Pigmentiphaga sp. H8: one gene and its partner. The protein of the gene in region 1 interacts with the protein of each later gene in a pairwise test. Links are inferred from orthologs where the notes say so. Each region holds a gene or a part of one and is shown on either strand. Other genes may lie near its edges.

Region 1 (9,711 bases):
GCGCGCCTGCTCGTAGCGCAGCAGCGCCTGCGTCGGATCGGAGTACTGGCGCAAGGCGCGCGCCAGGATGTAGCCGTCTTCCAGGGCCATGCCCGCGCCTTGGGCGAGGAAAGGCAGCATGGGATGGCAGGCGTCGCCCAGCAGGGTGACCCGGCCTTCGCTCCAGCGCGGCATGGGATCGCGAACCATCAGCGCCCATTTGTAGGGCACGTCGATGGCGCGCACCAGCGTATGTACGTCCTCGTTCCAGCCGCGCAAATCGTTCAGGCACTCTTCGGTGGTGCCGCGCTCGGTCCAGGACTCGACCTGCCAATCGCTGCGCTCCACGGCCGCGACGAAGTTCACCAGCTTGTAGCCGTGCAGTGGATAGTGGATGACGTGGGCGCCGGGGCCCACCCAATTCACGCCCACCGGGCGGCTCAGGCGCTCGGGCAGCTTGTCGGCCTCGATCACGCCGCGCCAGGCGACCAGGCCCGAGAAATCGGGCCGGTCGGCGCCGAATAGCTGGCCGCGTACCAGCGAGTGCACGCCGTCTGCGCCGATCAGCACGTCGCCGTGGAAGATCCGGCCGTCGGCCGTGTGGACGGCCACGCCGTCGCCGTTCTGCTCGAAACGCTCGAACTTGGCGCCCAGCACCAGGGCGTCGGGGTCGGCGCGCTGTACGCCGGCGGCGATGGCCTGGTGCAAGTCGGCGCGGTGCACGGTCAGGTAAGGATAGCCGTAGAGTTCGCGCGATACGTCGCCCAGGTTGAACAGGGTCCAGGTCTGGCCGCTGTTCCACAGCCGCACGATCTTGCCTTCCGGCTCGCAGGCCTGCCCGGCCATGTCGCCTTCCAGGCCCAGCGCATACAGCACGTGCACGGCGTTGGGCCCGAGTTGTATGCCCGCGCCGACTTCTTTCAACTGCGGGGCCTGTTCCAGGATACGGACCTGGAAACCTTGTTGGAGCAGGGCGAGACCGGCGGTCAGTCCGCCCAGGCCGCCGCCGGCGATGATGATGCGCATGAGTCAGTCCAGTGTGGTGTTGGTGCGTTTGATCAGTTCGGCCCAGCGCTTGGTGTCGTTGGCCAGGAAGCTGCGGAATTCGTCCTGCGTGGTCTTGATCACGTCCTGGCCGCCGGCCTTCATCTGGCTCATCAGTTCGGGATCGTCCTGCGCCGCGCGCAGCGCGGCGTTGAGCTTCTGCACGACGGCGGCCGGGGTGCCGGCGGGCGCCACCAGGCCCGTCCAGGAATACGATTCGAAATCGCCGCCGAAGACTTCGCGCACGGTGGGGACCTGCGGCATGTCGGCCGAGCGCGTGGCGCCGCCGGTAGCCAGTACCTTGGCCCGGCCGCTTTCCAGGTAGGGCCGCACGACGGTGATGGTCTCCAGCGTCATGTCGATCTGGCCGCCGATCATGTCCGCCAGCGCCGGCGCGCCGCCCTTGTAGGGAACGTGAAGGATGTTCGCGCCGGACACCTCCTTGAACCATTCGCCGGTCAGGTGGTTGATCGAACCGTTGCCGGCGGAACCGTAGGACACCTTGTTCTTGGCGGCATAGGCGACCAGTTCCTGCAAGGTATTGGCGGGAAACGCGTTACGCACCACGAGCAGGATGGGGCTGCGCGCCACCAGGCCCACGTGCGCGAAGGATTCCATCGGGGAGTAGGCCAGGTTGCGGTACAACCCCGGTGCCACGCCCAGGCTGCTGGTGCTGGCCCACAGCAGGGTATGGCCGTCGGGCTTGGCGCGCGCGACCGAGGTGGAGCCGACCGTGCCGCCCGCGCCCGCGCGATTTTCTATCACCACGGGTTGGCCGAGTTGTTTCGCCAGCGTCTTGCCTACCAGCCGCGCGGTGGTATCGGTGGGGCCTCCGGGCGGGAAAGGCACGACGATGGTGACAGGCCCGGCGGGAAATTCGGCGGCCGCGGCCGATGTGGTGCCGGCCAGGGCCAGTGTTGCCAAGGTGGCGAGGCACGCACGCCGCATCGGCGTTGCACGCAAGACTCGCTTGTTCATCGATGTCCCCTCGTTGTCCGTCATGTTGGGGGGACTATAAGATGAAGCGATGAGCGAGTTGAATCACATAATAATTATAGGATCACAAGGAATTTCGATCAGCGCGATGCCCGCTATGTCGCGCCGATGTGTCGGCTGCGCAAATCGTCGATGACTGTACGCAACAGTCCGCGCAGGGTCTTGAGTTCCTTGGGGCCGAGGCTGGAGAAGGCTTCCTGCTCGAAGCGGTTCAGCTCGCGCGTGCCGGCCTCGACCACCTGCCGTCCGGCCGGGGTGAGCGTGATGCGCAGGATACGGCGATTGCTGGCGTCTTCCTTGCGCTCGAGCAGGCCGCGCTCTTCCAGGGTCGAGAGCAATTGGCCCATCGACTGGGGGGTGACATAGAAGCGCCTGGACAGGTCCGCGGAGGACAGTTTTTCGCGGTGCGCGACCACGGACAGCACGGTGAACTGGATACCCGTCACGCCGTAGGGCTTGAGCAGCGCGTCGCTGAAGTTGCGGAGGGGATGGTGTACCTGGGAGACCAGGTAGGTGGTGCTGGGACCGCTGAAAGGCTCTGCGGGTTGGTCGGTGGACAAGAATGACTCCGGGAGCGAAGGATTCCTGCAGTGTAAGGCAGACTGATTCGGCGCGCACCGCCGCGCCAGGCGGAAGGTGCGCGTGGCGGCGACGCTTACTTGACGTCGACGGCGTCTTTCAAGACCTTGGCGGCGCTGAAAGCGGGTGCCTTGCGGGCAGCGATCTGGATCGCTTCGCCGGTACGGGGGTTGCGGCCCGTCTTGGCGGCTTTTTCTTTCACCGAGAACTTCCCGACGCCCGGCAGCACGACCTCGTCGCCCTTGGCCAGCGTGTCGCGCAGGGCATCGCCCAGTGCGTCGATGAAGGCTTCGGAGACATTCTTCGGTTGTTGGGTGCGCTCGGCGAGAGCGTCGATCAGTTCCTTCTTGGTGCGCATGCGTACTCCTTGAAAAATATCGGCAGACCGGCCGGATGGCCGCCTGCCTATGCACAGAGCCGGCATTCAAGCAATCTTGGAGCAGAAATGCAAGTCCGGCCGCAGATGATGACAGTCGGCGCAGGGCAGGGCGAGAGCGGCCACTGCGCGGCGAGGTCCGGGCACCTTACCCGAAAAATCCTGCGAAGTTGCAACAGGCGTAGGCGTCATGTTGGCCGCGACTTCATCCAAAATCAGGGTGTACACGGCAAGTTCGCCGATTTTTGATGCAAAAAACGGATTTTGAATATTTGATGCGACCGCCCGGCTTGCTTACCATGTGCGCTGGCCACGGCCCGCGAGCCGCGCCATCCCCCGTGTAGGAGTTCCCATGCAAGCTGATCCCGTCGTCGCGAACGCGGCCGCCGCTGTTACATCTCGCCGCAATTGCGCATCCTGGAACGTGGATGCGGTGCTGGCGCTGTTCGAGCTGCCCTTCGCCGATCTGCTCTACCAGGCGCAGCAGGCGCATCGGCGCTTCTTCGATCCCAACGCCATCCAGCTGTCGACCCTGCTGTCGATCAAGACCGGCGGCTGCCCCGAGGATTGCTCGTACTGTCCGCAGTCCTCGCGCTACGACACCGGGGTCGAGACCGAGAAGCTGATGCCGCTGGACGAGGTGCTGGAAGCGGCGCAGGCCGCCAAGGACAACGGCGCGACCCGGTTCTGCATGGGCGCGGCCTGGCGCAGCCCCAAGCCCCACCAGGTCGACGCGGTGGCCGACATGGTCAAGGCGGTCAAGGACCTGGGCCTGGAGACCTGCGTGACGCTCGGCATGCTGCGCGACGGCCAGGCCGAACAACTGCGCGAGGCCGGGCTCGACTACTACAACCACAACCTGGATACCTCGCCCGAGTTCTACGGCCGGGTCATCACCACGCGCACCTACCAGGACCGGCTGGATACGCTGGGCCGGGTGCGCGAGGCCGGCATCAAGGTCTGCTGCGGCGGCATCGTGGGCCTGGGCGAATCGCGCCGCGAGCGGGCCGGGCTCATCGTCCAGCTGGCCAACATGGATCCGTATCCGGAGTCCGTGCCCATCAACAATCTCGTGCGCGTGCAGGGCACGCCGCTGGCCGACAACGCCTCGGTGGATCCGTTCGAGTTCGTGCGCACCATCGCGGTGGCGCGCATCACCATGCCCGAGGCCGTGGTGCGGCTCTCGGCCGGGCGCGAACAGATGGACGAGGCCTTGCAGGCCCTGTGCTTCCTGGCCGGCGCCAATTCCATGTTCTACGGCGACAAGCTGCTGGTGACCGAGAACCCGCAGGCCGAGGCCGACCGCGACCTGCTGCGGCGGCTGGGCATGCGCGTGGACGCGGCCGCGCACTGAGGCCGCCCATGCCCGTCCTGCCCCTGGCCCCCGGCGTCGCCATCGATGAAGACGAGATCGTCTTCACGATGATCCGCGCGCAGGGGGCGGGCGGCCAGAACGTCAACAAGGTGTCGAGCGCGGTCCACCTGCGCTTCGACCTGGCCGCCTCGTCGCTGCCGCCGGCGTGGAAAGAAGCGCTGATGCAGAAGGCGGACCGGCGCATCTCCAGCGCCGGCGTGGTGGTGATCAAGGCGCAGGCCTATCGCAGCCAGGAAAAGAACCGGGCCGACGCGCTGGAACGCCTGACGGCCCTGCTGGCCTCGGTGGCGGAACCGCCCAAGCCGCGCAAGGCCACGCGGCCCACCAAGGGATCGCAGCAGCGCCGCCTGCAGCGCAAGGTGCGGCACGGCGAGGTCAAGCGGATGCGCGGCCGCGTGAGCGAGGACTGAGATCCGCGCGGCGCCCTACAGTCCCAGTTTCTTCCAGCCTTCGTGGCCCAGTTCGCGCAGCGTCTCGATGTTGCGTTCGTAGATGCTCTCGGCTTCCGGGAACGCCTCCATGGCCTTGTCCACGCTGGCCTCGCGCAGCAGGTGCAGGGTGGGGTAGGGCGAGCGGTTGCTGTAGTTCTCGATGTCGTCGGCGCCGGTGCCCGCGAACTGGTAGTCGGGGTGGAAGCTGGCGACCTGGATCTCGCCTTCCAGGCCCAGCGCTTCCACGGCGGCGTCGGCCTCGTCCAGGAACTCGTTGTAGTCGTAGAAATCGGCCAGCGCCCAGGGGTGGATCAGCAGCACGGTGTCGACCTGTTCCGGGTCGCTCTGCGCCAGCGTGCGCAGGCATGCGCCCAGTTCTTCGAGCAGCGCGTCGGGGTCGCGCGCGTCGCTGACCACGTACTGGATCTGGCCCTTCGTGTGGACGGCCTTGGCGAAGGGACAGAGGTTCAGGCCGATGACGGCCTTCTCCAGCCACGCGCGGGTGGCGTCGACGATGGCCGGATGGGAGAGGGAATCGGGAGGGGAAGTGAACATGATGCGTGGGGCTCAGCTGATGCGGACCTCGGGCGAGGCGACCGCCTGTTGTTCGGGTTCGATGTGGATGACGATGGAGCTGCCTTCGATGTAGCCATGGATGGCGGCTTCCAGCCGGTCGCAGATCGCGTGGGCGGCGCCTACCGGCATCGCGCCGGGCACGACCAGATTGAATTCGATGAAGACGCGGGGGCCCGAGCGGCGCGAGCGCAGGGTATGGGCTTGCAGCGCCCCGGTGCCGTGTTCGTGGATGATCCGCCGCACGCCGTCGACGATTTCGCGGGGCAGGGCCTCGTCCATCAGGCCGCCCACCGAGTCGCGCATCAATTGCCACCCGGACCACAGGATGTGCAGCGCCACCAGGCCGGCGATGATGGAGTCCAGGCGGGTCCAGCCGGTCAGCGCCACCAGCGCCACGCCGATCACCACGCCTATCGACGAGACCACGTCGGTCCACAGGTGGCGGCCGTCGGCGACCAGCGCCGGCGAGTGCCAGCGGCGCCCGTAGCGCATCAGCAAGGCTCCCCAGACGCCGTTGATCAGCGTGGCGCCCAGGTTGATCGCCATGCCCAGCACCGGCGCGTCCAGCGGTCGCGGGTTCAGGAAGCCCTGGTAGGCTTCGCGCAGGATGGCCAGCGCGGCGAACACGATCAGCGTGCTTTCCAGGACCGCGGACAGGTACTCGGCCTTGTTGTGGCCGTAGGGGTGGTTGGAGTCGGCGGGAATGGCGCTGACCGACAGGGCCACCACGGTGATGACGGCCGTGGCCACGTTGATGATGCTTTCCAGCGCGTCGGAATACAGCGCGATGCTGCCGGTCAGCCGGTAGGCGAGGTATTTCAGGCCAAGGACGGCGATCCCGACGACGATGGTGGCCACGCCGAATCTCGTGGCGCGTGTCATGGGGACTCCGTGTTCCCGTGGCGCAGGAAGGGCAGGACGGGAAGGGGCATGGGCTCGGGCAGGCGTGCGGATCCCGGCATTCTAGCCGGGTCCGCGCGGTTTGCGTGCCCTAGCGGCCGCCCAGGCCGGGCAAGAGGCCGCGCAGGTCGGGTATCTGGAACGAGCCGCCGGGCAATTCGAAGCGCGAGGCCTGGGGCGCGCGGTCGTCCAGGGTCTCCACCCTGAAGCGGTCGCCGAAGCGCAGGAGGCCGAGCCGGTCCGCCTGCAGGCGCCGCGCCAGATCGTCGGCGCCGGGGGGAAGCAGGGTGCCCGACAGCGAGGCCAGGCTGCGGCCCAGTTTCAGCGCCGCGGTGGTCAGTTCGCTGGCCGCGGGGGCCGAGGTCAGGACCAGCTCCTCGGTGCGCCGCTGCCGGCGGCCGTCTTCATAGGTCAGCACGTAGACGGTGCCGCCCAATCCGGCCACGGTCTCGCTGCGCGTGGTCGGCTGCAGGGACACGATGGCGCTGACCTGCTCGAGGGCGGCCGTGGGGCTGGGCATCAGGCCGCCCGCCATGCGCATCAGGTCGGCCGCTTCCATGACCACCTGCTGTCCGTTGACGCGGCTGACGGCGTAGATCTTGTCGCCGCGGGCCAGCAGGTAGTTGTTGGGGCTCTGCGGCGAGGCGGCCCTGAGGTTGTTGCCGGCGTATTCGACCGAGGCGGAAAAAGGCTGCCCCCGGTCGTCCAGTCCGGCCAGCCGGGCGGTGCCGGCGGCGTGGGCGAGCAGGGGAAGGGACAGGGACAACAGCGCCGTGGCGGCAATACGTAACATCATGGTCCAGGCTCCATGCGCAGCGGCCGTGCGCGGTGCAAACCGCTTGGACCGCCGATGCCCGATGACGTTGCGTAAAAATTGTTGCCCTAGTCCAGCGGGATGGGGCCTTCGGTGACGGGATGGAACTCGCCGGTGGCCGGGTCGCGCACCATGAGCACGCCGGTGGCGACGCCGAAGTAGGCCCCATGCAACTGCAACTGGCCACGTTCGGCCAGGATGCGCACGCACGGGAAGGTCATCAGGTTGTTCAGGCTGTGTTCGACCGTGGCCAGTTCCAGCTGCCGGATGTACATGCCGGGGTTTTCGCCGGGCGGGACGGTGCGTTCGACCACCGGGGCGATCTGCTGCATCCATTTGCCGATGAAGTCCCCGGGCGAAAGCGGGTCGGCGCTGTTGGCGAAGGCCGAGACGCCCCCGCACAACGCGTGGCCGAGCACGACGATGTGCTTGACGCGCAGCGACTGCACCGCGAACTCCAGCGCCGCGCTGGTGCCGTGATAGTGCTGGGTGATGCCTTCGTAGGGGGGGACGAGGTTGGCGACGTTGCGGACCACGAAGATCTCGCCGGCGCCGGCGTCGAAGATGACTTCCGGGGCCACGCGGGAATCGCAACAGCCTATGACCATGATTTCGGGCTTCTGGCCCTTTTCGGCAAGCGTCTTGTAGCGGGTGCGCTCGTCGTTGAAACGGCCGCCCAGGAAAGAGCGGTAGCCGTCTGTGAGTCGTGCTGGGAACATGCTTCACCTGTTGCTGGCCCGCCCTGGACGGGCGGGAAGCATCATGATACCAGCCGAAGCCTTTGGGGAGATGCTGGGGGATGCCCGGGGGGCCGGTCAGCGCGCCGCGTCCTGCGCGGCGCGCAGGCTGACCAGGGCCTGGGACAGGAGGTGCAGGGGGTCCTCGGAGGCCACGACCGGAACGTCGTTCAGCGTCAGCACGAGGACGCCGGCGGGCAGCTCGATCAGCTTCAGGGCTCCGGGCGGGATGGCCAGCCCCGCCTTGGGCGCGATGATCTTGAGGGTGGTCAGCAGCGCCGCGATTTCTTCGTGTTCGTAGATGGGGTGCCATTGCGACAGCCGGTCCATCACTTCCCGTTGCAGGGATTCCCCGGGGTTTTGCAGGGACTGCTCGACGCCGAAGATCTGGGCGCTCCAGAGTCCGCGCTCGTCGGTCTCGATGGTGATGGCCCGGGCCGGGATGTCCGGACGCAGCGGATGCACGGCGGCCCTGAGATGGGTTTCCGCAGTGTGGCGGGTCTCGCGCGTCGTGGGGGGAATGCGCATGGCGGAGTCCGTTCCGATTTCTGTCGAGCTTAGCCGCATGCCCGGCCATCAGGGGTTACAGCGCCGTTGCGGTTTTTTCCGGGTTTAACAGGGCGGTTGCGCCGGCGCGGCCATGTCGCGCGCAACGCAAAGAGTTTCGCGGCGTTGTGGAGTTCGGGGCCGTGCTTCTATATGCTTGCCGCTGGCCACACAACGATAAAATTTACAAGGACTGCGGAATCCATGAGAACGGTGCTCGCGGGGCTCGCGACCGCTGTGACGATGGGGTGCACCATGAACGGTTACGACCGGGCGGGTGCAACGACTTCGGGGCAGGAGGAGTGCGTGACCAGTCGTGACGTGAAGGAGATCGTCGTCCGGCTGCGGGACATGGGATGGACCGCCCAGCGTACGATCGATGCCGTGCTTTCCAACTCGCACATCGACGATGTCGAGACCCGGACCTGGTTCATCGGACTGGTCTCGGAAATCTATGGCGGCAATACCTCGCTGGCCGACGTCGACGCCGACTACGCCGCCTGCATGAAATCCCTGTCCCCCCAGGCCGTGCCCGTGCAGGCCGCCTCGGCCCGGGCGGAGCCGCGCGCGGCCTCCGGGCCGCGCGGCGACGTTCCGGGCTAGGCTTATTCCGGCTGCACGCCCGCGGCCTGCGCCACCTTGCGCCAGCGCGTGACCTCGCTGCCGACGAAGGCGGCGAACTGTTCCCCGGTCATGGGCTTGGCGACTTCGCTGCCGGTCTGCTCGATGCGCGCGATGTAGTCGCGATCGGCGGCGACCTTGGCGATCTCGGCATTCAGGCGCGAGGCGATGTCGGCGGGCAGGTTCGCGGGGCCGAACAGGCCGGTCCAGGTCGTGACGTCCAGGCCCTTCAGGCCGCTTTCCTTGAAGGTGGGCACGTCGGGCAGGGCGGCCGAGCGCTTGTCGCTGCTGATGGCCAGCGCACGCAGCTTGCCGGCGCGGACCGAGGACAGCGTGTTGGGAATGGTTTCCAGCATGAGCTGGACCTGTCCGCCCAACAGGTCCGGCATGGCGGCGCCGCCGCCCTTGTACGGAACGTGGACGATCTCCACCTTGGCTTCCGACTTGAACAGTTCGCCGCCCAGGTGGGAGATGGCGCCGATGCCCGCCGAGGCGTACGAGAGCTTGTCCGGGTTGGCGCGGGCGTAGTCGATCAGGCCTTGCAGGTTCTTGACCTGCAGCGAGGGGTTGACCACCAGGACCAGCGGACCGTCCTGCAGGCGGCCGATGGCGGTGAAGCTCTTGGCGACGTCGAAGGGCAGGGTCTTCTTCAGCACCGCATTGATGGCGTGAGTGCCGATGGTGCCGAACAGCAGCGTGTAGCCATCCGGCTGCGCGCGCGCGACGTAGTCGGAGGC
Region 2 (9,609 bases), 710 kb from region 1 along the record:
GGCGCAGCGAGCCGGGCTCGGGCTGGCCCGGCTCGGGCGGAAGGTTGAACATGTCGCCGGGCCGTCCGATCACCTCTTCGGCCGGATAGCCGAACAGCCATTCCGAGGCGCGATTCCAGCTTTCTATCGTGCCGTCCAGCGACAGCGTGGCCACCGAGTAATCGCGCAGCGCGTCGATCAACTGCCCGAAATAGGTTTCGCTCTCGCGCAGCCGGCGCTCGGCATCGTGCCGCGACCGCCGTTCGCGGGCTTCGTCCAGGGCCCGCCTCACGACGATGGGCAGGCGCTCCAGGCGCTGCTTGAGCACGTAGTCGGTCGCGCCTTCCTTCAGCATGTCGACCGCGTGTTCCTCGCCCAGCACGCCGGAGACGAAGATGAAGGGCAGCGCGCTGGGGTGGCTGCGCACGATCCGCAGCGCCTCGCTGCCCGGAAAGCCCGGCATGTGGAAGTCGGACAGCACGAGGTCGAAGTTCCCGCCGTCCAGGGCGCGGATGAAGTCGGCCTCGTTGTTGACGATCACGCTCTCCACGCTGAGTCCCGCGATCGACAGGCGTTCCAGGGTCAGTTCCGCATCGTGGGGATCGTCCTCGGCAAGCAGGACGCGCATGGCGGGCGGGTTCACGTGGGCAGGCTCCGGGAGTCGCGGTTGCCGCGGCCGGCGGCGCGGCGCAGAGAGCCGGGAGGCGGCTCGTTCAACACCGCCCAGAATACGCCCAGTTCTCCGATCGCGCGTACGAAATCCGGGAAATTCACCGGCTTGACCACGTAGGCGTTGACGCCCAGGTCGTAGGCGCGCACCAGGTCGCTTTCCTCGCTGGACGAGGTCAGCATGACCACGGGCACGTTCTGTAGCCCACGGTCCTCGCGTATGAGCTGGAGCAGTTCCAGTCCGTCCATCTTGGGCAGCTTCAGGTCCAGCAGGATGACCGCGGGGTTGCCGGCCGGCCGGTCCTGATGATGCCCGCGCCGGAACAGGTAGTCGGCGGCTTCCTCGCCGTCGCGCGCGACCACCACGTCGTTGGCGAGCTGGCTTCTTTCGAGCGCGATCAGGGTCAGTTCAAGGTCCTGGGGACTGTCTTCGACCAGCAGAATGGGCTTGAGCATGACGGGGGTCTCACTCCTTCAGGTCGGCCGCGGTCGCGGCGGGGGGCGGGGCGTCGGGCAGGAACACGTAGAAGGTCGCCCCCTGGCCAGGGCTTCCTTCGGCCCATACGCGGCCGCCGTGGCGTTCGACGATGCGGCGGACATTGGCCAGGCCGATGCCCGTGCCCTCGAATTCTTCCATGCGGTGCAGACGCTGGAATACGCCGAACAGTTTGCCAACGTATTTCATGTCGAAGCCCACGCCGTTGTCGCGCACATGGATGACGTGGCCGCCGTGGCGCGGTTCGGCGGCGATCTCGATCACCGCGGGGTCGCGGCCGCGCGTGTACTTGATGGCGTTGGACAACAGATTGCGCAGCGCCAGGTGCATGTAGGCGGCGTCGGCGTGGACGGACGGCAGGTCGCCCATGATCCATTCCACCGGGCGGCCGTCGAGGTCGGGGGCGAGTTCGCGACGTATCTGCTCGAGCGCCTGCGCCAGGTCCACTTGCGAGGGCCGCAGGGCCGAGCGGCCCATCTGCGAGAAGGTCAGCAGCGCATCGACCAGCCTGCCGGCGAAGCGGGCCGAGTCGCCGATATTGTCGAGGTAGCGCGCGCCGCGGTCCGACAGATGGGCGCCTTCGTATTCGCGCAGCAGGTCGGCGTAGCCCGCGATATGGCGCAGCGGCGCGCGCAGGTCGTGCGAGACGCTGTACGAGAAGGCTTCGAGTTCCTGGTTGATGCGGCCCAGTTCGTCGGCCAGGCCGGCCAGTTCCTCGGCCTTGCGCAGCACCACGCCGGTAATGGCGGTACGCAGCTCCGCCGCGCTTTCCAGCTCGCAGGGTTCCCACGGGTGGGCGCGGCCGCGCGTCCACTCCGGCCTGAACCAGAGCACGTAGTTGGCATGCAACTCCGATATCGGCAGGGCCAGCACACCGCAGGCCACGCGGCGCAGCGCGGCGAATTCGGGCGCCGCCTCGGGCAGGCTGGCTGTGTGGAAGAGCCCGGTGCCATCCGTGCTCGCAAGGCGGGCCGCCAGCGCCTGCACGGCCCGATGGCTGGGCGCCTGGCCGAAGGTCAGGCATTCGTCGCCATGCACGATGGCCGCGCCGGACGCATCCGCGAACGCCAGCAGTTGGGCCGGCATGCTGGCCAGCCCGGCGGGGACGCTGTCATGCCGGGACATCGCGGCCAGCAGCACACCCATCAGGCGTTGCAGTTCGTGCCGCCGCTCCGCTTCGGCCTGGGCCTGGCGGGCATCGATCTGCAGCGCGACGACCTGCACGAGCAGGTCGCATTGGGCACGGACGGCCGGCGGCATGGCCCGGGGCTGGGCGTGATGGCAAGCGATCATGCCCCACAGCCGGCCCTGCGACATCAGCGGCAGCGACATGGCCGCGCGGGCGCCCACGTTCTCCAGGCAGTGCAGCAGCGCGGGCGGCGCCGCGCGCAGGCCGGCCAGGCTCAGGTCCGTGCAGGCGCCCGTATCGGGGTTGCGGGAAGGTTCCAGCGGCGAGGGTTCGCTGCCGGTGTCGGGGATGTAGCTCAAGCGTTGGGCACGGTCGTCGCGGCGCGCCTCGAGCGACGGGTCGTCGGCCGGAAAACGCCGGCCCAGCAGCGAGGCATAGCCGCGGCCGCGCCGTTCGGCGTTGATGCGGCCATGGCCGTCGAGGTCGAGTTCATAGGCGATCACGCGTCCGAAACCCGTCATCTTGCGAATGCGTTCGACCGCCAGGGCGCACAGTTCATCGGCGGTCTGGCAGCGATGGGCGCGATCGACGAAGTCGCCCAGGTCGGACGGCCGGACCGTCGGCGCCACGGGTTCGAACTCGGCCACGATGGATCCGCCGTACCGGTGGACCACCAGGTCGAAGCGGCCGGCCACGGCGACGAAGGCCACCGTGTCCAGGTGCTGGGGCGTGCGTTCGGCCTGGGTCGCGGCGCGCAGCCGCTCGTGGAAGCGGCTGTCGGCGGGCCGCACCAGGTACGACAGCCGCTGGCCCAGCAGCACGGCCGGCGGCGCGTTCAGGTGCTGTCGCACGGAGGCGCTGGCCTGCAGGATCGTGCCGCGGGCACGGTCGAGCACGAGCAGGAAGCCGTGGGGCTGGATGCCGGACGGCGGGCGGGTGGACCCGCTCGCACGCGCGGCCGGAATGTCCTTGCCGGACGCGGGACTCGGGAGGTGCACCTGGTTCGGGATCGAAGAGGGCGAACCCCGATAGTATGCCCGCCCCGGCGCGTGTCCCGCGCGCCGGCCGGATTATGTAGCGATACTTACAGCGCGTCTCAATTCGGAGACGGGTCCGGCCTCAGGTGCCCTGGTTGCCCCGGTGGGCCCACGCCGTGGTGCGTTTTTCCACCAGCGCGAACAGCTCGTACATGGCCATGGCCATCACGCCTATCACCATCAGGCCCGAGAAGGCCAGCGGCATCTTCATGGCCGAGCCGGCCGACACCAGCAGGTAGCCGATGCCCTCGTTCGAGGCCGCCATCTCGGACACGGTCGAGCCGACGAAGGCCAGCGTGATCGCCACTTTCAGCGAGGCATAGAAATACGGCAGCGACCGGGGCAGCCCGACCTTGAGCAGCACGTCCATGCGCTTGGCGCCCAGCACACGCAGCACGTCCTCGAGTTCGGGCTCGAGCGTGGCGAGCCCGGTGGCGATGTTGACCATGATGGGAAAGAACGAGATCAGGAAGGCGGTCAGCACGGCGGGGCCGATGCCGATGCCGAACCACACCACCAGCACCGGCACGAAGGCCGCCTTGGGCAGGGCGTTGAACGCGGTCATCAAGGGGTACACGGCCGTGTAGGCCAGGCGCGAGCTGCCGATGACGAAGCCCAGCACCACGCCCACCACGATGGAGATGCCGAAGCCGGCCATCGTGACCCAGAAGGTGCGCCAGGCATGCATGGCGATGACCGGCGCGTAGTCGATGGTGGCCTGCAGGATCTGCGAGGGGCTGGGGAAGATGAACTCGGACACTTCGAAAACCCGGCAGATGATCTCCCACAGGATGATGACGGCGGCCAGCAGCGTGATCGGGGCGAGACGTTGGGCGAGGGTGTTGTTCATCGGGCGAGTCGGCGTGGGGAGGCGGGAAAGCGCGCGGGGCGCCGGTCAATGTCCGATCTGGGTGCGCAGTTCCAGCACCAGGGCGTTGAAGTCGTCGGAATAGGTGGTCTCGAGTTGCCGGGGCCGTGGCAGTTCGATATCCCGGCGGGACAGGATGCGGCCGGGGCGCTTGCTCATCACGTACACGGTATCGGCCAGGAACACGGCCTCGCGCAGGTCGTGGGTGACCAGCACCACGTTGAAGCGGCGCTCGCTCCAGAGGTCGCGCAGGACGCACCACAGTTCCTCGCGCGTGAACGCGTCCAGCGCGCCGAAAGGCTCGTCCAGCATCAGCATTTCGGGTTCGTGGATGAGCGCCCGGCACAGCGATGCGCGCTGCTGCATGCCGCCCGACAGCTCCCACGGGAACTTGTGCTCGTAGCCGCCCAGCCCGACGGTGGCCAGCAGCGCCCGCGCGCGGTCGGTGTATTCGGCGCGCCGGGCCCGGAAGCTGGAGCGGTAGGGCTCGACGATCTCCAGCGGCAGCAGGACGTTGTCGAGCGTGGTGCGCCAAGGCAGCAGGTTGGGAGCCTGGAAGGCCATGCCGACGATCTTCAGGGGGCCGGTGACCCGGTTGCCGCCCACGGTCACGGTGCCGCGGGTGGGCGACTTCAGGCCGGTCGTCAGCTTCATGAAGGTGGACTTGCCGCAGCCCGAGGGGCCGACGATGGCAACGAACTCGCCCTTGTCTATCGAGAGGCTGATGTCCTCGACCGCGTAGTCGCCCGCCCGCTCCAGGGCAGCGTTGTAGGCCAGCGAGACCCGCTGGAAATCGACGAAGGCCGCCATGTCACTTGCCGCGCAGCACGGAAGCCGTCAGGGATTTTTCCGGCAGGAACGAACGGTCGAACGCCATCTCGGGCTTGACCGAGGTCTTGGTGCCGTAGGTGCGGGTGACCTGGGCCGCCATCAGCGCCATGCGGGCGGGTTCGATGTCGCCGAAGCCGTCGGCGCGCGCATCGGGCGTGTCGATGGCGGTCTGGATCGCCAGCCGCAGGCGCTTGAGTTCCAGCGGCGCGTCGATGATGCCGTCCCGTTCCTTGACGGTGGCGATCGAGGCGGCCGGATCGGCCAGCACATCGCGCGTGGCCTTGGCCACCGCGCGTAGGAAGCCCTTGACCGCCTCGGGATGATTCCTGGCGAAATTGCGGTCGGCGATGATGGCGTTGCCGTACAGCTTCACGCCGTATTCGGGATAGGACATGATGGCGATGTCCTGGTCCTTGACGCCGCGCGCGTTCAGGTTCAAGAGCGAGGTGAAGTAGAAGCCGGTGATCGCGTCGACGTCGCCGCGCGCGAGCATGGTCTCGCGCAGCGCCGGATCCATGCTGACCCAGGTGACCTTGGCGTCGTCGATCTTGTTGGCCTGGGCGAAGATCGGGAAGGACCGGCGGCCGCCGTCGAACGAGGGCGAGCCCAGCTTCCTGCCTTCGAGGTCCCTGGGGGTCTTGATGCCGCTTTTCTTGAGCGAGAACACCGCCGCCGGCGTGTTGTTGTAGATCATCATGACGCCGGTGGGCTGGTTGGGCGCGCCGGGGTTGTTGCCCTGGAATTCCATCAGCGCCGCCAGGTCGGCGAAACCCATTTCGTACGAACCCGAGGCCACCCGGTTCACCGCCGCGCCCGAGCCGCTGCCGGCGTCGATGGTCACGTCCAGCTTTTCCTGCTTGAAATAGCCCTTCTTGGCCGCCACCAGGAAAATCGCGCTCGGCCCTTCGAAGCGCCAGTCGAGCTGGAAGCGTATCTTGGTATCCTGGGCGTGGGCGGCGGGAGCGGCCCAGACCGTGGCCAGCGACAGCGCCAGGCCGGCGAGCACGGCACGGCGATCCGGGGTGCGAGGTGTCGTCTTCATGCTGGGGTTTCCTCGGGTGAGTGGGGACGGTTGTGCCGTCCCGGGTTTTGTGGGGAGAATACATCCCGGTTTCGCACCCCAACAATGCGAGGTAAACCCGCATTGGTGCGGCGTTTCCCCGGTTGGGGGCGTACCGGTTTCCACCCGTATCAAAAGCAGGATCCATGCCCGTTTTCTTGCACCGCGAAGGTTCCCCATGTGCCAATTGCTAGGCATGAACGGCAACACGCCGACCGACATCGTCTTCAGCTTCACCGGCTTCGCCACCCGCGCGGGGCGTACCGGCGAGCACGTCGACGGCTGGGGCATCGCCTTCTTCGAGGGAGCGGGGGTGCGCCACTTCGTGGACCACGAGCCGGCGCTGCTGTCGCCGGTGGCGGACCTGATCCGGCACTATCCGATCAAGTCGCGCAACGTGATCGCGCACATCCGCAAGGCGACGGTGGGGCGCGTGGCGCTGGAGAACTGCCATCCGTTCGTGCGCGAACTGTGGGGGCGCTACTGGGTGTTCGCGCACAACGGCGACCTGGTGAACTATCTCCCGGCGCTGGACGGCCCCTACCGGCCGGTGGGCGACACCGACAGCGAACGGGCCTTCTGCTGGATGCTGCAATGCCTGCGGGCGCGCTTCGCCTGTCATCCGGGCATCGAGGCCCTGGCCGACGCCCTGGGCGAACTGAGCGCGGGAATCGCCGCGCACGGCACCTTCAATTTCATGCTGTCGGACGGCGAGGCCCTGTACGTCCATTGCTCCACGCGCCTGCACTACCTGGTGCGCCAGCACCCCTTCGCCACCGCCAGCCTGTCGGACGAGGAGGTCAGCGTGGACTTCGCCCAGGTCACCACGCCCGACGACCGCATCGCGGTCATCGTGACCGAGCCCCTGACCACCAACGAGGTCTGGCGCCGCTTCGAGCCCGGCGAACTGATGGTGTTCGTCGACGGCGCGCCGGTGCTGGCGCGCCTGGTCAGCGGCTGAGGGCGGCGCGGCGGCCCGCTACGAGGCGGCCGCCATCTGTTCCAGGAAGTCCAGCATCAGTTCGCCGGCCAGCTGGGCGTCGTCGGCCGTCATGGTCTCGAGCGGGTTGTGGCTGATGCCGCCGTTGCCGCAGCGGGTGAACAGCATGGTGATGGACGTGGCCTCGGCCAGCTTCATGGCGTCGTGGCCGGCGCCCGACGGTAGTTCGAAGACGGGCAGGCCGCGGTCGGCAATGGCGCGGGACCACATGGCCATCTGTTCGTGGGCGCAGGGCGCGGCGGCGGCGCGCATCAGTTCCTCGGTCGCGACCGAGATGCCGCGCCGCGAGCAGATGGCCGAGACCTCCCGCTCGATGTCGGCCAGGGCCGCGTCGCGCACGGCATTGTCGGCGGCGCGCAGGTCCAGCGACAGGGTGCAGGCGCCGGGGATGACGTTCACCGATCCGTGCGGCACGTTCAGCATCCCCACCGTGCCGACCAGCGACGGCGCCTGGGCGCAGCGCCGTTCCACCGCCAGCACGATCTCGGCGGCGGCACAGGCGGCGTCGCGGCGCATGTCCATGGGGGTGGTGCCGGCATGGCTGGCCACGCCGGCCAGGGTCATGAGGCGGCGCACGCTGCCGGCGATGGAGGTGACCACGCCCACGGGCAGGTTGCGTTCCAGCAGCACCGGGCCCTGCTCGATGTGGATCTCGAAGTAGTGCCGCAGGCGCGCCGCCTCGGCCGCCGCCTTGCCCAGCTGTTCCGGGTCGAGCCCCGCGAGCTGCATGGCCTCGCGCATGCTGACGTCGGACGCGTCCAGGGCGTCCAGCACGCCGGGATCGAAGCGGCCGATGTAGGCCGACGAGCCCAGGAAGGTGCTGCCGTAGCGCACGCCTTCCTCTTCGGCGAAGGCCACCACGTCCAGGTCGAAAGGCAGGCGGCGGTTGCGTCGCTTCAGGTCGGCCACCACGGCGATAGGCAGCAGGACCCCCAGGCGGCCGTCGTACTTGCCGCCGTTGCGGACCGTGTCGTAGTGGCTGCCGGTGGCCACCAGCGGCGGCTCGGCCACCGTGGGGGCGGCCCGGTAGCGGCCCACGACGTTGCCGGCCGCGTCCTGGTAGACCGAGTCGAAGCCGGCCTCCAGCATCCAGGCCTGGATGCGGGCCGCCACCGCGCGGTGGGCCGCGGACAGGTAGGTGCAGGTCAGGTGGTCGGGCGAGTCGGAATAGCTGGCCAGCGTCTCGGCCCAGCCCATGACGGTGTCGCCGTAGGGGCGCGTCAGCGACAGCCGGTCCGCCAGCCGGATCTCGGCGATCCGGTCGATCTGTCGCAAGGCCTCGGCGAACTCCTGGTCGGGCGCGTGGCGCAGCCGGCGTTCCAGGGCGGCGATGATGTCGTAGCGGCTCAGGCCGGCGCCCGTGGGGCCGCGCACCGCGATGATGAAGGGAAATCCGAAGCGGCTGTTGTAGGCCGCGTTCAGTTGTTGCAGCAGCTCGAATTCCTCGGGCGAGCACTGGGTGAGTCCGGCGCGCGCCTGTTCGCCGGCCGAGTCCTCGGTCAGCTGGCCCGCCACGGCGGCGCGGCCCGCCAGCTCCGGGTGGGCGCGGATCAGCGCCAGCTGTTCGTCCCGGCTGGCCTGCCGCACGGTTTGCGACAGCGCGTACTTGAGGGCGGCGGCCGAGGCGAAGGGGCGCAGGGCAAGGGCCCGTTCCAGCACCCAGGGGCTGTGCTCGTACAGGCCGTCCAGGAACTGGACGAAGCGGATGGGATCGGCGGTATTCAGGACGTCGAGCGTGAGCGAGGCGGTCATGGCGGGAATCAGGAGGCGGAGCCGGCGGCCGGCGTGTACGGGTGTTCTTGCTTCCAGTGGCGGGCGATGTCGACGCGGCGGCATACCCAGACGTCCTGATGCTTCTCGACGTGGTCCAGGAAGCGCTGCAGGGCCGTGAAGCGGCCGGGGCGGCCCAGCAACCGGCAATGCATGCCCACCGACATCATGCGCGGCTTGTCGGCGCCTTCCGTGTAGAGCACGTCGAAGGTGTCGCGCAGGTAGTGGAAGAAATGATCGGCGGTATTGAATCCCTGCGGCGTCGCGAAGCGCATGTCGTTGGCGTCCAGCGTGTACGGGACGATCAGGTGGGGCTTGCGCGCGCCGGAGGACGTCTCGACTTCGGTCCAGAACGGCAGGTCGTCGCCGTAGTAGTCGCTGTCGTACAGGTAGTCGCCCTGTTCGACCAGCAGGCGGCGCGTGTTGGGGCTGTCGCGTCCCGTGTACCAGCCCAGGGGCCAGGCGCCATCGGTCAGCCGGCGCAGGATTTCCGTGCCGCGATGCATGTGCTCGCGCTCGGTGGCCTCGTCCAGGTTCTGGTAGTGGATCCAGCGCCAGCCGTGGCAGGCGATCTCGTGGCCATGCTCCAGGAAAGCCGCCGTGGCTTCCAGGTTGCGCTCGAGCGCCATTCCGCAGCCGAACACCGTGAGCGGCAGGCGCCGCCGCTCGAATTCGTTCAGGATGCGCCAGACGCCGGCGCGCGAGCCGTATTCGTAGATGGAGTCCATGCTCATGTGCCGCGCCGGGTAGGCGGCCGCGCCCACGATCTC

What was found.
Region 2: the proteins of bioB (region 1) and EGT29_RS15660 interact in binary tests that used the Escherichia coli proteins (3 or more experiments, as listed by UniProt). The link is inferred for Pigmentiphaga sp. H8 from one-to-one orthologs.

Annotation. Positions count from the first base shown.
Region 1 is NZ_CP033966.1:2,598,381-2,608,091, forward strand. What follows is about bases 2,502-5,327. They hold bioB (biotin synthase BioB), read left to right. Parts: upstream 2,502-3,326; coding sequence 3,327-4,328; downstream 4,329-5,327. Other genes in these bases: EGT29_RS12395 (MarR family winged helix-turn-helix transcriptional regulator), read right to left, coding at 2,502-2,579; EGT29_RS12400 (HU family DNA-binding protein), read right to left, coding at 2,675-2,956; arfB (alternative ribosome rescue aminoacyl-tRNA hydrolase ArfB), read left to right, coding at 4,337-4,759; EGT29_RS12415 (DUF1415 domain-containing protein), read right to left, coding at 4,775-5,327. In the rest of the region: EGT29_RS12385 (FAD-dependent monooxygenase), read right to left, coding at 1-1,005; EGT29_RS12390 (tripartite tricarboxylate transporter substrate binding protein), read right to left, coding at 1,009-2,001; more of EGT29_RS12395, read right to left, coding at 2,115-2,501; more of EGT29_RS12415, read right to left, coding at 5,328-5,335; EGT29_RS12420 (cation diffusion facilitator family transporter), read right to left, coding at 5,348-6,238; EGT29_RS12425 (hypothetical protein), read right to left, coding at 6,348-7,052; EGT29_RS12430 (carbonic anhydrase), read right to left, coding at 7,139-7,789; EGT29_RS12435 (hypothetical protein), read right to left, coding at 7,886-8,335; EGT29_RS12440 (hypothetical protein), read left to right, coding at 8,660-8,956; EGT29_RS12445 (tripartite tricarboxylate transporter substrate binding protein), read right to left, coding at 8,959-9,711. UniProt on the Escherichia coli protein: Catalyzes the conversion of dethiobiotin (DTB) to biotin by the insertion of a sulfur atom into dethiobiotin via a radical-based mechanism.
Region 2 is NZ_CP033966.1:3,309,223-3,318,831, reverse strand. The notes cover bases 5,415-8,138. They hold EGT29_RS15660 (class II glutamine amidotransferase), read left to right. Parts: upstream 5,415-6,247; coding sequence 6,248-7,030; downstream 7,031-8,138. Other genes in these bases: uraD (2-oxo-4-hydroxy-4-carboxy-5-ureidoimidazoline decarboxylase), read right to left, coding at 7,049-8,138; EGT29_RS15665 (ABC transporter substrate-binding protein), read right to left, coding at 5,415-6,051. In the rest of the region: EGT29_RS15690 (response regulator), read right to left, coding at 1-622; EGT29_RS15685 (response regulator), read right to left, coding at 619-1,104; EGT29_RS15680 (ATP-binding protein), read right to left, coding at 1,115-3,271; EGT29_RS15675 (ABC transporter permease), read right to left, coding at 3,393-4,160; EGT29_RS15670 (ABC transporter ATP-binding protein), read right to left, coding at 4,206-4,988; more of EGT29_RS15665, read right to left, coding at 4,990-5,414; more of uraD, read right to left, coding at 8,139-8,821; allantoinase PuuE, read right to left, coding at 8,830-9,609.